DNA from 4 places in the Mesorhizobium album genome. Region 2 is predicted to be linked to each of the others. Evidence: riboswitches for the same ligand, from Rfam matches in the RefSeq annotation. Region 2 holds a riboswitch; each other region holds the start of a gene.

Region 1 (3,179 bases), on a different contig from region 2:
AGTTGAACAGGGTCTTGATGTTTCGGCACATGCTTGAACTCCTAAACCTGCTTTCTCCCCGCCCCTCCCGACCTAGTCGGGGTCGAGCGGCTCGGTTCCCACCGGCTTGCCGTCGCGAGACAGCCTGATCTTCTCGACCTTGTCCTCGGCCGCCTTCAGCAAGCGGTCGCAATGGGCCTTCAGCGCCTCGCCGCGCTCGTAGATCTTGATCGACTGGTCGAGCGCGACATCGCCGCGCTCCAGATCATCGACGATCTTCTCCAGCGCGTCGAGCGCCTGTTCGAAGCTCATCGCCTTGACGTCCTCATTGCCTTCGCCAGCCATATCCTATCCCTTCATCAGCCGCCCGACATGGGCGGCGACCGAAAATGCCAGTCCCTGCAGATCGTAGCCGCCCTCCAGCAGGCTGACGAGCCGATTGCCGCTGTGACGCCCGGCGCGCTCCATCAGCTGGCCGGTCGCCCAGTCGAAATCATCCTCGGTCAGGTTGATCTCGGCCAGCGGATCGCGATGGTGCGCATCAAAACCGGCGGAAATGATGATCAGGTCTGGCGCGAACGCATCGATCGACGGCAGCACGCGCGACAGGAAGGCGTCGCGGAAAGTCTCGCTGCCGGTGCGCGGCGCAAGCGGCGCGTTGACGATGTTGCCGACGCCGGTTTCACTCTTCGCGCCGGTGCCCGGATAAAGCGGCATCTGGTGGGTCGAGCAATAGAGAACCGAGGGATCGTCCCAGAAAATGTCCTGCGTGCCGTTGCCGTGGTGCACGTCCCAGTCGACGATGGCGACACGCTCGGCCTGATGCCTCTTCTGCGCATGGCGGGCGGCGATCGCCGCGGTGTTGAACAGGCAAAAGCCCATCGCTGTGGTCTTTTCGGCATGGTGTCCGGGCGGACGGGCGGCAACGAAGACGTTGGCGGCGCGGCCTTCGAAGACATCATCTATCGCCGCATTGGCGGCGCCGATCGCCGTCACCGCGGCCTGCCAGCTCTTCGGGCTGGCGCTGGTGTCGGCGTCGATCGAGACGATGCCGCTCGCGGGGATAGCCGCGCGGATGCGGGCAACAAAATCTTCCGGGTGCGCGTAAAGGATGGTCGCCTCATCGCCTTCCGGCGCTCTGACGCGGTCGAGCGCCGAAAAAGCCTCGTCGTCCAGCACGCGCTCGATGGCGCGCAACCGGTCGGGCCGCTCGGGGTGACCGGGCGGCGTCAGGTGTTCCAGGAATACCGGATGGGTGTAGAGACGGGTGGTCATGGCGCCTAATTTAGGCACCCGCGGCCCGAATGACCATGTTGCAGCGCCGAATGGCTGGGGAAAATCGCGCCTCCCCATGTCGCAGGCGGCATTGGCGCGGCTGAAGCTTCGCGGTAAAGTCGTCGTGCTGCCTGGTGCCCGCAGACGCGGGAGAATCGGGAACACGGTTGAATTCCGTGGCGTGCCCAACGCTGTGAGGGGGACCGCGCCGGCAAATGCCACTGTCCAAGACGGGAAGGCGCCGGAGCGGGACGATCCCGAGCCAGAAGACCGGCCCGGCAGACATGGTCATCCGCATGGTCAGGCGGAGGACTGCTGTCGCAAGGGGACAAGCGATGCAGGCACGAACGGCCGCCGTGGGCGGCGATGACTTTGACCAATCGGCGCGCGATGCGGTCTACCGGGCGATGTTCACCCGGCGCGATGTGCGCAGCCATTTCGTTTCGGACGATCTCGACGATGCCGTGCTGGCGCGGCTGCTGATGGCCGCCCATCACGCGCCGTCGGTCGGCTACATGCAGCCGTGGAACTTCATCGTCATCCGCGATGGCGAGCGAAGGCGGCAGGTGCGCGACCTGTTCCTCGCCGCGCGCGAGCAGGAACTGCCGGCGATCGAAGCGGAGCGGCAGGCGCTCTACCGCAAGCTGAAGCTCGAAGGCATCTGCGAAAGCGCGCTCAACCTGTGCATCACCTGCGACCGGCAGCGCTCGAAGGATTCGCCGCTCGGGCGCTGGCACAATCCCGAGATGGACCTCTACAGCACCGTCTGCGCGGTGCAGAATTTCTGGCTGGCGGCGCGGGCAGAAGGCGTCGGCGTCGGCTGGGTGAGCATCATCGAGACCGAGGCGCTGAAGCGGCTGCTCGCGATCCCCGAGCATGTGACGCCGATCGCCTATCTCTGCGTCGGCCGCGTCTCGGAATTCGCGCCGCGGCCCGATCTCGAAGCGCATGGCTGGGGCAAGCGCCTGCCGCTCTCCGAACTGGTGATGAGCGAGACCTTTTGCGGCGCCGGCGAGGCGGCGCTCAAATCGGCGATCACCCGACTTGGTTCCGGCGAAAGGGCGAAGCCGTGATCAGGCTGCCTTCCTGGGTCAGGGTTGCCGATCAAGCAGCCCTTGGCGAATCCCAGCGCGAGCCGCCGAAGGTGCCGAGCGCCTTGTCGCGAAGCTCCCTGAACTTGGACGACGCTTCGGCCAGGCGCCGGTCCCATTCCGGATTGGGGACCTGGCCTTCGATGGTGTCGAAATAGACCTGCATCAGCGAAGCGATGGCGAAGGGCTCGATGAAGGCCGCCTTGAAGGCCCAGGCAAAGACGATGGCCAGCACGAAGGCCCAGCCGGCAAGCTGGCCCGGCATGACCCAGAGGATCGCGCCGGCGGGCGCCAGCATCAAAAGGAAGATGACGAAGGACACGCCCCACATGATCACAGCCAGCCACACCGCGTTCTTGACCATGTGCTTGCCGTTCTGCGCATAGAGCACGACGCCTTGCCTGGCGGTCTCGAAAGGCGAGCTCGAATTGATGCGGATATTGTAGCCGAGGATGATCTCGTCGACATAGGTCAGCGACAGGCGGATGACCGTGTTGATGAAGCTGACGATGCCGCTCAAGCCTGGAATGGGCAGGAACGCCGCGATGCCGCCGATCAGGCCGGTAATGGCGCGGATGGCGCCCTTCACCAGCTGGTCGACGACGAAAAGGATGTTGGCCTCGGCAAAACGCTGGGTGACCACTTCCTTCGCATAGGCGATCTGGCCCTGGCCGTCGGGAACGTCGTGGCCGTCGATCAGGTGGACCATGACGGCGATGTGGCCGGCCTTGAGCACATAGAGGATGTATTCGCGGATCCAGTAGACGGCGACTGAGACGACGCCGAAGCCGACAACCCCGCCCCACAGCGCAAACGACATCGGCCCGTCGGGGT
Region 2 (3,179 bases):
TCGAGGCTTCGGGCGGCAGCGCCGGCAACACGGCGGCGGGTGTCGCGAGCTTCGGCGGCCGCGCCGCCTTCTTCGGCAAGGTGTCGAACGACGCGCTCGGCGAAATCTACACCCACGATATCCATGCCCAGGGTGTGGCCTTCGACACCAGGCCGCTCCAGGGCGAGCCGCCGACGGCGCGCTCGATGATCTTCGTCACGCCGGATGGCGAGCGTTCGATGAACACCTATCTCGGCGCCTGCATCGAACTCGGGCCGGAGGACGTCGAGGCCGACAAGGCCGCCGGCGCCAGGGTCACCTATTTCGAAGGCTATCTGTGGGATCCGCCGCGCGCCAAGGAAGCGATCCGGCAGACCGCGAGGCTGGCGCATGCCGCCGGCCGCGAAGTGTCGATGACGCTATCGGATTCCTTCTGCGTCGACCGCTATCGCGACGAGTTCCTCGAGCTGATGCGCTGCGGCACCGTCGACATCATCTTTGCCAACAGCCACGAGATCAAGTCTCTCTACGAGACCTCCTCGTTCGAGGAGGCGTTGGCCGCCATCCGCAAGGACTGCAGAATAGCCGCCGTCACCCGTTCTGAGAAAGGCTCGGTCATCGTGCGCGGCGACGAGACCGTCACCATCGAGGCGACGGCGATCGAGCAATTGGTCGACACGACCGGCGCCGGCGACCTCTATGCCGCCGGCTTCCTTTACGGCTACACGACCGGACGCAGCCTCAAGGAGTGCGGCGATCTCGGCTCGCTGGCCGCCGGCCTGGTGATCCAGCAGATCGGCCCGCGCCCGCGCCAGAACCTGCGCCGCGAGGCCGAGCAAGCCGGGCTGCTGTAGGGGCGTGCCAAGGACTAGCTTCCTTCCTCCTAGTGAAAGCTGTTTAGGAAAGCGCGGGCAAATCGAAATGTCGCACGTGCATCCCGTTGAGGGCGGTTTTCCTCTTGGCGTTCCAGTCTAGTTACCGGAACGCGGAAACGGGTTGGGGCCACTTACCGGTTTCAGGGGATCTTGATATCAGTTGGCGCGCGGACGCCCACATTGGCGTACTCCAGCAAGAGACCTATTCTAGCCTCGCAGTTCTGCTGGGGGCGCCACCCTGCCCTTCCGCCAAATCGGTCCGACCAAAGGCCCTGCAACCCTTGCGCAGCCGAGCCGGATCGCACCGTCTGGCACAGTTCTGCACAGCGCCCATTTGCCGATTTGGCCCGGCCACCTGCAGCGGGCAAGGTCTGGCTTCATCTAGCCAATCTGCCTTACCGCCTGCCGAACTAAACATATTCACGATCCAAACGCCCCTTGTTCGTCCCTCCACGCGGCTTGGAAATCACTGCGACGGTACAAAGCGCGTCCACATAATGACATAAAGATTTCTTTATGCGAGATTGACAAAAGAGCGGACTGCTGTGATTGTGTCCAAGCCATGGTTCTCCGTACGGCGCTGCCGCAGCGGAGCTAAGAAGCCGGTGCGATGCCGGCGCTGCCCCCGCAACTGTTAGAGGCGAGCCGACCCCACTCATGTCACTGAGGCGAACAGCCTCGGGAAGGCGGGTAGAGGCGATGACCCCTGAGCCAGGAGACCTGCCACGGCGAACTATTGTCCACGGGCGGGGTGTCTCGGTGGCCGCTGCAGCCCGGCGTTCGTACCGGCCTACTGGCGCCTTCATTGTCCCCCACGCCCCAACCATCGGGGTATCGCATTGAAGATCATGCTGGCTACCTATTTCGGGCCGCTGGGAGACAATCTCGAGACAGCGATATCGCTGCCCGTGGCCGGCCTGCATCTTGATCTCTCCCATGCTCCCGAACAGTTGGAGACGGCTGGTCGGCTCGCGCCCAAGGATCTGGTGTTATCGCTTGGCTTGATCAATGGCCGCAACGTCTGGCGCGCGAACCTCACTGCCATTCTCGACCGCATCAAGCCGATCGTCGCGGGCTGGCCCTTGGATCGAGTCGAGATCGCGCCTTCGTGCTCGATGCTGCATGTGCCGATCGACTTGCGTATGGAGACGGCACTGGATGCGAACATCAGGTCGTGGCTCGCCTTCGCGGCCCAGAAGACCGACGAGTTGGTCATCCTGGCTCGGGCTTGTCCCAAGGTAAAGACGCCGTGGCTGGCGAGTTGAAAGCTTCTACCGAGGCTGCCGCGACTCGCGCAACATCCACGAAGGTCCATGACCCGCTCGTTGAAGGGCGGATCGCCGACATCAAAAGCGCCATGAAGCAACGAAAGAGCGCATTTGCCGAGCGTTCCAGGGTCCAGGCCCGCACGCTCGGCCTGCCGCCGTTCCCGACGACGACCATTGGATCCTTTCCGCAGACGCCTCAGGTGCGCAAGGCGCGTTCCGCTCACGCGAAGGGCCGGCTCAGCTATGTCGACTACGAAACCTTTCTGAAGAAGGAGATCGAGGCTGCTATTCGCTGGCAGGACGAGATCGGGCTGGACGTGCTGGTGCATGGCGAGTTCGAACGAAACGACATGGTACAGCATTTCGGCGAGCAACTTTCCGGCTTCGCCTTCACCGAACATGCCTGGGTGCAGAGCTATGGGTCGCGCTACGTGCGTCCCCCCATCATCTTCGGCGACGTATCGCGCCCCAATCCGATGACTGTGCGCTGGTGGCAATTCGCCCAGTCGCTTACGCAAAAGCCTGTCAAGGGAATGCTTACAGGCCCAGTGACCATTCTCAATTGGTCTTTTGTTCGCGACGACGTACCCCGCTCCGAGGTCTGCCGCCAGATCGCGCTCGCTGTTCGCGATGAAGTGACGGACCTCGAAAGATCAGGCGCAAGGATGATCCAGATCGACGAGGCCGCGTTTCGCGAAGGCTTGCCGCTGCGCAAGTGCGACTGGAAGGTCTATCTTGACTGGTCGGTCGAATGCTTCCGGATCGCTTCAACAGGTGTAAAGGACTCGACTCAGATCCATACCCACATGTGCTATTCGGAGTTCAACGAGATCATCGACGCGATCGCTGAGCTGGACGCGGATGTAATTTCGATTGAGACATCGCGCTCGGCAATGGAACTGCTGGACGCCTTTACGAGCTCTAAATATCCGAACGAAATCGGTCCCGGAGTCTATGACATCCACTCACCGCGCATTCCGGAAGTCGCCGAGATTTCGGAGCTCGTCATGCTTGCCCGCGAGCGACTCTCCGATGGTCAACTGTGGATAAATCCGGA
Region 3 (3,179 bases), on a different contig from region 2:
CCTGCTGTGCAGCGCGCTTTTCACCATCGCGCTCGATGCGCTTGGCTCGACCGCCTTCATGCGCTCGGTGCGTTCCTATGAGAGGGCGCAGATGGCGGCGGTCTACCGCACCTACCTCGACTTTTCCGAGCTGACGCCGCCGCTGGTCTATTCGGTGGTGCTCTCTTTCTTCGGCCTCGGCTCGGTCTTCGTCACTCTCGGCCTGCTGGCCGCCTTCTGCGGCTTCTTCACCTGGCGCTATCTGCCGAAGTCGTTTTGATCGGCCACCTGGCCGGCCTTCCACATTGTGGCGATTATGCGAGGACCTTAAGCTCGGTCCGCTATCGTCGGCAAACTCGCCGGCGGCCGAAGGAGCAACCGGATGCCTGCAAGAACGATGTCGCTCACCGAGGAATTGGTCGCCCGCTGTTTTCGCGCGGTCGAGGACCCAGGGCCCGATCCTGATGCGCAGCATCTCCGCGACAGCGACTATGAAGAGATGCTGGATGCGTTCGAGGGCGAGTTGCCTGCAGCCGAGCCTCTCTGGCTGTTCGGCTATGGCTCGCTGATCTGGAAGCCGGAGATCGAACATGTCGAGGAGCGGGTCGCCGTGGCGCGCGGCTGGCATCGCTCCTTCTGCATGAAGATGACGCGCTGGCGCGGCACCAAAGAGAGCCCTGGCCTGATGATGGCGCTGGATCGCGGCGGCCAATGCAAGGGCGTCGCCTTCCGGCTGGACGGTGGCGACCGCCGGGAGGCGCTGGACAAGCTTTTCCGGCGCGAGATGACGCTGAAGCCGACCAGCTACCGGCCGCGGGTGCTGCAACTCGCAACCGACAAGGGGCCGTTGCGGGCGCTCGCCTTCGTTCTCAACCGCAAAGGCACGACCTATGCCGGCCCGCTCAGCGAAGGCGAGGTGGTCGAAAGGCTGGCGACCTCCTGCGGCCATTGGGGGTCAGGCGCCGACTATCTCTACAATACTGTCAAGAATCTCGAGGCGCGCGGCATCCACGACGCCCATCTGTGGCGGCTGCAGCAGCTTGTCGCCGCAAGGATCGCCGGCTCCTAGTTCCCAATGCGTGCCGCAATCACGCTCCGACATGGCGGAATTTGGTTTGCCGGGTGCGGCGATTCTGCATATAGTCTGCGCCGTCGTCGGTTCCGTTTTTGGAGCCAAGAGGGAATGCGGTGAGGGCGAACTTCCTGCCCAAAGCCGTGGCTGCCCCCGCAACTGTGTGCGGTAGTCCTCTCCATAAACCACTGAGGGTTTTCCTCGGGAAGGTGGGGAAGGGCGCGGATCCGCGAGCCAGGAGACCTGCCGGCGACAGGAAAGTTGACTTCGATGCCCTCGGGTGGAGGGCGAAAGGACAAGACATGAATACCGCTTCCGTCTCCCTCGGCGCCTCCGTCTCCTCGCAGTCGCGCATCATGCAGCTGACCCTGGCCGCGCTGCTCGGCATCTTCGTCGTCGGCTTCGTCGGCTTCTCGCATATCGATGCGGTCCACAACGCTGCGCACGACTATCGCCATTCGATGGCTTTTCCCTGCCACTGAGCAAGGCCTGACATCATGAATCTGTTTCGCAACGTCGTGTTCATCGCGGCGATCGCGGGGCTCGTGGCGGGCGTGGTTCTCGCCTGCATGCAGGCCTATGCGACCGTGCCGCTGATCCTGAAGGCGGAAGTGTACGAAAAGGCGGGCGGCGGTCATCACCACGATCACGCCGCCGCCAGCACAAGCAACAACGCAATGAGTTCGGCCGCCCCGGCGGACAACGCGATGAGCAGTGCGGCTCCGGCGCCGGCCGAAGCGGCTGCGCCGGCCGAGGATGAGGGCTGGGCGCCGGCCGACGGCTTCGAGCGCTTCGCCTTCAACGTCGTCGCCAATATCGTCACCGGCATCGGCTTCGCGCTGATCCTGGTCGCCGTCTCCGAGTTCGCCGGCGGCATCGGCAACTGGCGGCAGGGCGTGTTCTGGGGCCTTGCCGGCTTCGCCGTGTTCACGCTGGCGCCGGGCCTCGGCCTGCCGCCGGAATTGCCGGCAATGCCCGCGGCCGAGCTTTTGCCGCGCCAGATCTGGTGGATTTCGACAGTGGCGGCAACCGCGGTCGGTCTCGGTCTGATCGCCTTCCGCAAGTCGCTGCCGCTGGCGATCCTCGGTGTTGTGCTGATCGTGGCGCCGCACGTTATCGGCGCGCCACAGCCCGACAGTTTCGAGACGGCGATTCCGGAGGGGCTGCATCATCAGTTCGTGGTCGCGGTGACGCTCACCGATCTAGTTTTCTGGCTGGTGCTGGGCGCAATTGCCGGCGTGGCGCGCGGCCGCTTCACCGGCACGGCGACCAGCCTGCGCGACAGCTTTGCCTGATCGCGCAGAGGGTCGTCTGACCTTCATCCTCGGCGGTGCGCGCTCCGGAAAAAGCGCGTATGCCGAGACCCTGGCGACGGCAAGCCCGTCGCCCTGGGTCTACATCGCCACCGCGCAAGCCTATGACGACGAGATGCGCGAGCGCATCGCGCTGCATCGCGCGCGGCGCAGCGAAAGCTGGGTGACCGTCGATGCGCCGCTCGACCTCACCGGTGCGATCGAGGCTTTGCCTGATCATCAGCCAGTGCTGATCGATTGCCTGACATTGTGGCTGACCAATCATATGCTGGCGGACCATGATATCGAGGCCGAGTGCCGGCGGCTTACGGATATACTGTCACGGCCGCGCGGGCCTTGGTTCGTGGTGTCGAACGAAGTCGGGCTCGGCATCGTGCCGGACAATGTGCTGGCGCGCCGGTTCCGCGACGCCGCCGGGCGGCTCAACCAGCAGGTCGCGGCGGTCGCCGACAGCGTACTGATGATCGTCGCGGGGCTGCCGCTCAAGGTGAAGTGACATGGCCGAAATCGACGACAAGATCATTGACGACAAGGATGCCGAACGCCATCGCGCCAAGATGGCCAAGCGCAAGGCTGTGCAGGATGCCGAGGTTGCCGGCAAGACGATCGAGAAGGGGCTGCTGATCGTCAACACCGGGCCGGGCAAGGGCAAGACCACCGCTGCCTTCGGCCTAGCGCTCAGGATGCTCGGCTACGGCAAGCGCGTCGGCGTCGTCCAGTTCATCAAGGGCAAGTGGCACACCGGCGAAAAGGATGCCTTCGCAGCTTTCGGCGACCGCGTCATCTGGCACACGATGGGCGAGGGGTTCACCTGG
Region 4 (3,179 bases), on a different contig from region 2:
CCCGCATTCATAGGCGGAAAGCTTTTCCGGGTCGGGGCTGCGGTAGGCCACCAGGAACGGCGCTATGATCAGCGCCAGACCGACGACCATCGCCACTGCGATGAAGAGGACGATGGGCAGATACGAACTTAGGAGTGCGCTCATGCGGCGGCTTTCCGTTGGCGGCCAATTCACTTTGATTACAGCAACGGACTCTAATGCGGAAGCGTGACAGATTAACCGCTGAACCGTTTTAGGTGGCCTATGCTGCGACGCGGCGAGGGTTAGCGCAGCGGTTTCAGCGACGCAAGTCAAACCTTGTTCAAAATCCGGCCCTGGGCGCCATATCCGAAGAAACTGGTCCGATCCGCTCCTGTTTGATTTCCTTCGTTTTTTACTCCACTTTTCTCTCCTGACATATCTCCCGCCATTTGCCTGCTAGCATGACATGAATCGCCCGCTGGAAATGCCGGCAAAGGATCAGGGGTAACGGGATAGCCTGATGAAGGAAACGATTTCGCTCGCCATGGCCAGGCGCATCGCGCTCGGTGCGCAGGGCTTCACCGACCCTCGCCCGGCCGGCGAGCCCAACCGCCGGCACCTCGCCCGCGTGCTCTCCCGGACCGGCCTGCTCCAGATCGATTCTGTCAGCGCGGTGGTGCGCGCCCATTACATGCCGCTCTATTCGCGTCTCGGCCCTTACCCGCTGGCGCTGCTCGACAATGCCGCACGCACCCGCAAGCGCGCCGTCTTCGAATATTGGGCGCATGAAGCCTCTTTCCTGCCGGTTGAGACCTATCCGCTGATGCGCTGGCGCATGCAGCGCGCCGAACGCGGCGAGGAGATGTATCTCGGCCTCGCCAAGTGGGGCCGCGAGCGCAAGGAGATGATCGACGAGATTTATAAAGAGGTAGCCGAACGCGGACCGATCGCCGCCTCCGACATCGAAGGCCACAAGGGCAACGGCGGCTGGTGGGGGTGGAGCGAGGCCAAGCATGCCTTCGAATGGCTGTTCTGGGCCGGGCGCATCACCACCGCCTACCGGCGCGGCTTCGAGCGCTATTACGATCTGCCGGAGCGTGTTCTGCCACAGTCTGTGCTGGATCTGCCCGTGCCCTCCGTCGAGGACGCGCACCGCGAATTGCTGCGCATGTCCGCGCGCGCCCATGGCATCGCCACGTATGGCGACCTGCGCGACTATTTCCGCCTGGCGCCGGGCGACACCAAAGACCGCATCGAGGAACTGGTCGAGGCGGGCGAGCTGCTGCCGGTGCGCGTCGAAGGTTGGGATAAGACCGCCTATCTCCACAAGGATGCCCGCTTTCCGCGCCGGATCGCGGCGCGTGCCCTGCTTGCTCCTTTCGATCCCGTCGTCTTCGAGCGCACTCGGACGGAAAAGCTGTTCGGCTTCCGCTACCGCATCGAGATCTATACGCCGGCCGAAAAGCGCCAGTATGGCTATTACGTGCTGCCCTTCCTCCTTGGCGACCGGATCGTCGCCCGTGTCGATCTGAGAGCCGACCGCCCTGCAAGTGTTCTCCGTGTCCACGCCGCCTATGCTGAGGCCGGAGCGCCGCCGGAGACGGCCGCGCAGCTCGTCGAGGAACTGAAGCAGATGCAGGGCTGGCTTGGATTGGAGCGCATCGAAGTCGCGCCGGCCGGCGACCTCGGCCCGGCGCTGGCCGACATTTCGGTGTCGTAGCCGCGCGTTGACAGCCGGATAGCTCTAAGCCTAAATCCGCCACAGACGGTCTTCTCCCGGCAAAGGGAGGAGCCAAGAGGGAATGCGGTGCGGGCAAAAAGCCCAAATCCGCGGCTGTCCCCGCAACTGTGAGCGATGAGCCTCAGCCGAAAGCCACTGGGATATTCCCGGGAAGGCGGCGCCAAGGCGATGACCCGCGAGCCAGGAGACCTGCCGTCTGAGACTTTAAGTATCCGATCGTCCGGCGGGTTTTCCGGGCAAGGAGCCTGGTTTTGGATCGCAACGACAGTCTTCCGGCTAATATCGCGGACATTCCATCCGAGCCCGGCTACGCGTTGGCGGAAGTAACCGTCATCGTCTGCTCCTCTTGCCGCGACGAAACCGGCTCGGACGCGCATCCGCGCGCAGGCACACTCCTTGCCGCGGACGCACGCCGCGCCGCTTCGGGCCAGGAGATCCGCATCCGCACCGTCGAATGCCTCGGCAACTGCAAGCGCCGCCTGAGCGCCGCACTGCTTCGCGACGGCTGCTGGAGCTACGTCTTCGGCGACTTGGACACGACCAGCGGCCCAGATCTCGTCGCCGGCGCAAAACTCTTTGCTACCTCGACCGACGGCCTCATTCCCTGGCGTGGCCGGCCAGATTCCCTCAAGCGTGGCCTGGTTGCCCGCGTCCCTCCCCTCGACATGCTGAAAGACTGACCATGAACGCCCCAGATTCGTCCGGCAACTTCTCCCGTGTTCCCTGCACCGTCGTCACCGGCTTTCTCGGCGCCGGCAAGACGACGCTGATCCGCAACCTGCTCGAAAATTCCAAGGGCAAGCGGCTGGCGATCATCGTAAACGAGTTCGGCGATGTCGGCATCGACGGCGAGATCCTGAAAGGCTGCGGCATCGACACCTGCCCGGAGGAAAACATCGTCGAGCTCGCCAATGGCTGCATCTGCTGCACCGTCGCCGACGATTTCGTGCCGGCGCTCGATCAGATCCTGTCGCGCACGCCGAAGGTCGACCACATCCTGATCGAGACCTCCGGCCTCGCTTTGCCGAAGCCGCTCGTCCAGGCTTTCCAGTGGCCGACAGTGAAGAGCCGCGTGACGGTCGATGGCGTCATCGCCGTGGTCGATGGCCCGGCACTGGCCGACGGCCGCGTCGCCTCCGATATGGACGCCCTGCAGGCGCAGCGCGCCGCGGACGATTCGCTCGACCATGACGATCCGGTCGAGGAGGTGTTCGAGGACCAGATCGCCTGCGCCGACCTGATCATCCTGTCGAAGAGCGACCTGATGGATGCGGCGGGCTCGGCCCGTGCCAATGCCGTCATCGGCGAGCATGTAGCGCGCGCCGTGAAGGTCGTGCCGACCACGCACGGCAAGGTCGATCCGTCGGTGCTGCTCGGCCTCGGCCTCGCCGTCGAGGACGATATCGAGAACCGCAAGACGCATCACGACGACGAGCTCGACCACGAGCATGACGATTTTGACTCCTTCGTTATCGAT

What was found. Region 2 has a riboswitch for cobalamin ahead of metE (5-methyltetrahydropteroyltriglutamate--homocysteine S-methyltransferase). Riboswitches for the same ligand answer to the same signal wherever they lie in the genome.
Region 1: another riboswitch for cobalamin. It lies ahead of bluB (5,6-dimethylbenzimidazole synthase); the one in region 2 lies ahead of metE (5-methyltetrahydropteroyltriglutamate--homocysteine S-methyltransferase).
Region 3: another riboswitch for cobalamin. It lies ahead of RFN28_RS06710 (CbtB domain-containing protein); the one in region 2 lies ahead of metE (5-methyltetrahydropteroyltriglutamate--homocysteine S-methyltransferase).
Region 4: another riboswitch for cobalamin. It lies ahead of RFN28_RS23115 (DUF1636 family protein); the one in region 2 lies ahead of metE (5-methyltetrahydropteroyltriglutamate--homocysteine S-methyltransferase).

The regions. Positions count from the first base shown of each region.
Region 1 is NZ_JAVIIW010000017.1:123,022-126,200, reverse strand. Features, by position in the region: gene RFN28_RS16300 (DUF2277 domain-containing protein) at 1-31, opposite strand, end outside; gene RFN28_RS16295 (exodeoxyribonuclease VII small subunit) at 73-324, opposite strand; gene RFN28_RS16290 (histone deacetylase family protein) at 328-1,254, opposite strand; cobalamin riboswitch at 1,370-1,548, shown strand; gene bluB (5,6-dimethylbenzimidazole synthase) at 1,590-2,327, shown strand; gene RFN28_RS16280 (hypothetical protein) at 2,359-3,179, opposite strand, start outside.
Region 2 is NZ_JAVIIW010000024.1:5,256-8,434, reverse strand. Features, by position in the region: gene RFN28_RS20190 (adenosine kinase) at 1-833, shown strand, start outside; cobalamin riboswitch at 1,401-1,596, shown strand; partial or broken gene metE (5-methyltetrahydropteroyltriglutamate--homocysteine S-methyltransferase) at 1,694-3,179, shown strand, end outside.
Region 3 is NZ_JAVIIW010000005.1:214,795-217,973, reverse strand. Features, by position in the region: gene RFN28_RS06720 (MFS transporter) at 1-259, shown strand, start outside; gene RFN28_RS06715 (gamma-glutamylcyclotransferase) at 362-1,048, shown strand; cobalamin riboswitch at 1,119-1,316, shown strand; gene RFN28_RS06710 (CbtB domain-containing protein) at 1,354-1,533, shown strand; gene RFN28_RS06705 (CbtA family protein) at 1,549-2,346, shown strand; gene cobU (bifunctional adenosylcobinamide kinase/adenosylcobinamide-phosphate guanylyltransferase) at 2,339-2,860, shown strand; gene cobO (cob(I)yrinic acid a,c-diamide adenosyltransferase) at 2,862-3,179, shown strand, end outside.
Region 4 is NZ_JAVIIW010000030.1:50,575-53,753, reverse strand. Features, by position in the region: gene RFN28_RS23125 (NADH-quinone oxidoreductase subunit A) at 1-144, opposite strand, end outside; gene RFN28_RS23120 (winged helix-turn-helix domain-containing protein) at 482-1,681, shown strand; cobalamin riboswitch at 1,711-1,913, shown strand; gene RFN28_RS23115 (DUF1636 family protein) at 1,954-2,382, shown strand; gene cobW (cobalamin biosynthesis protein CobW) at 2,385-3,179, shown strand, end outside.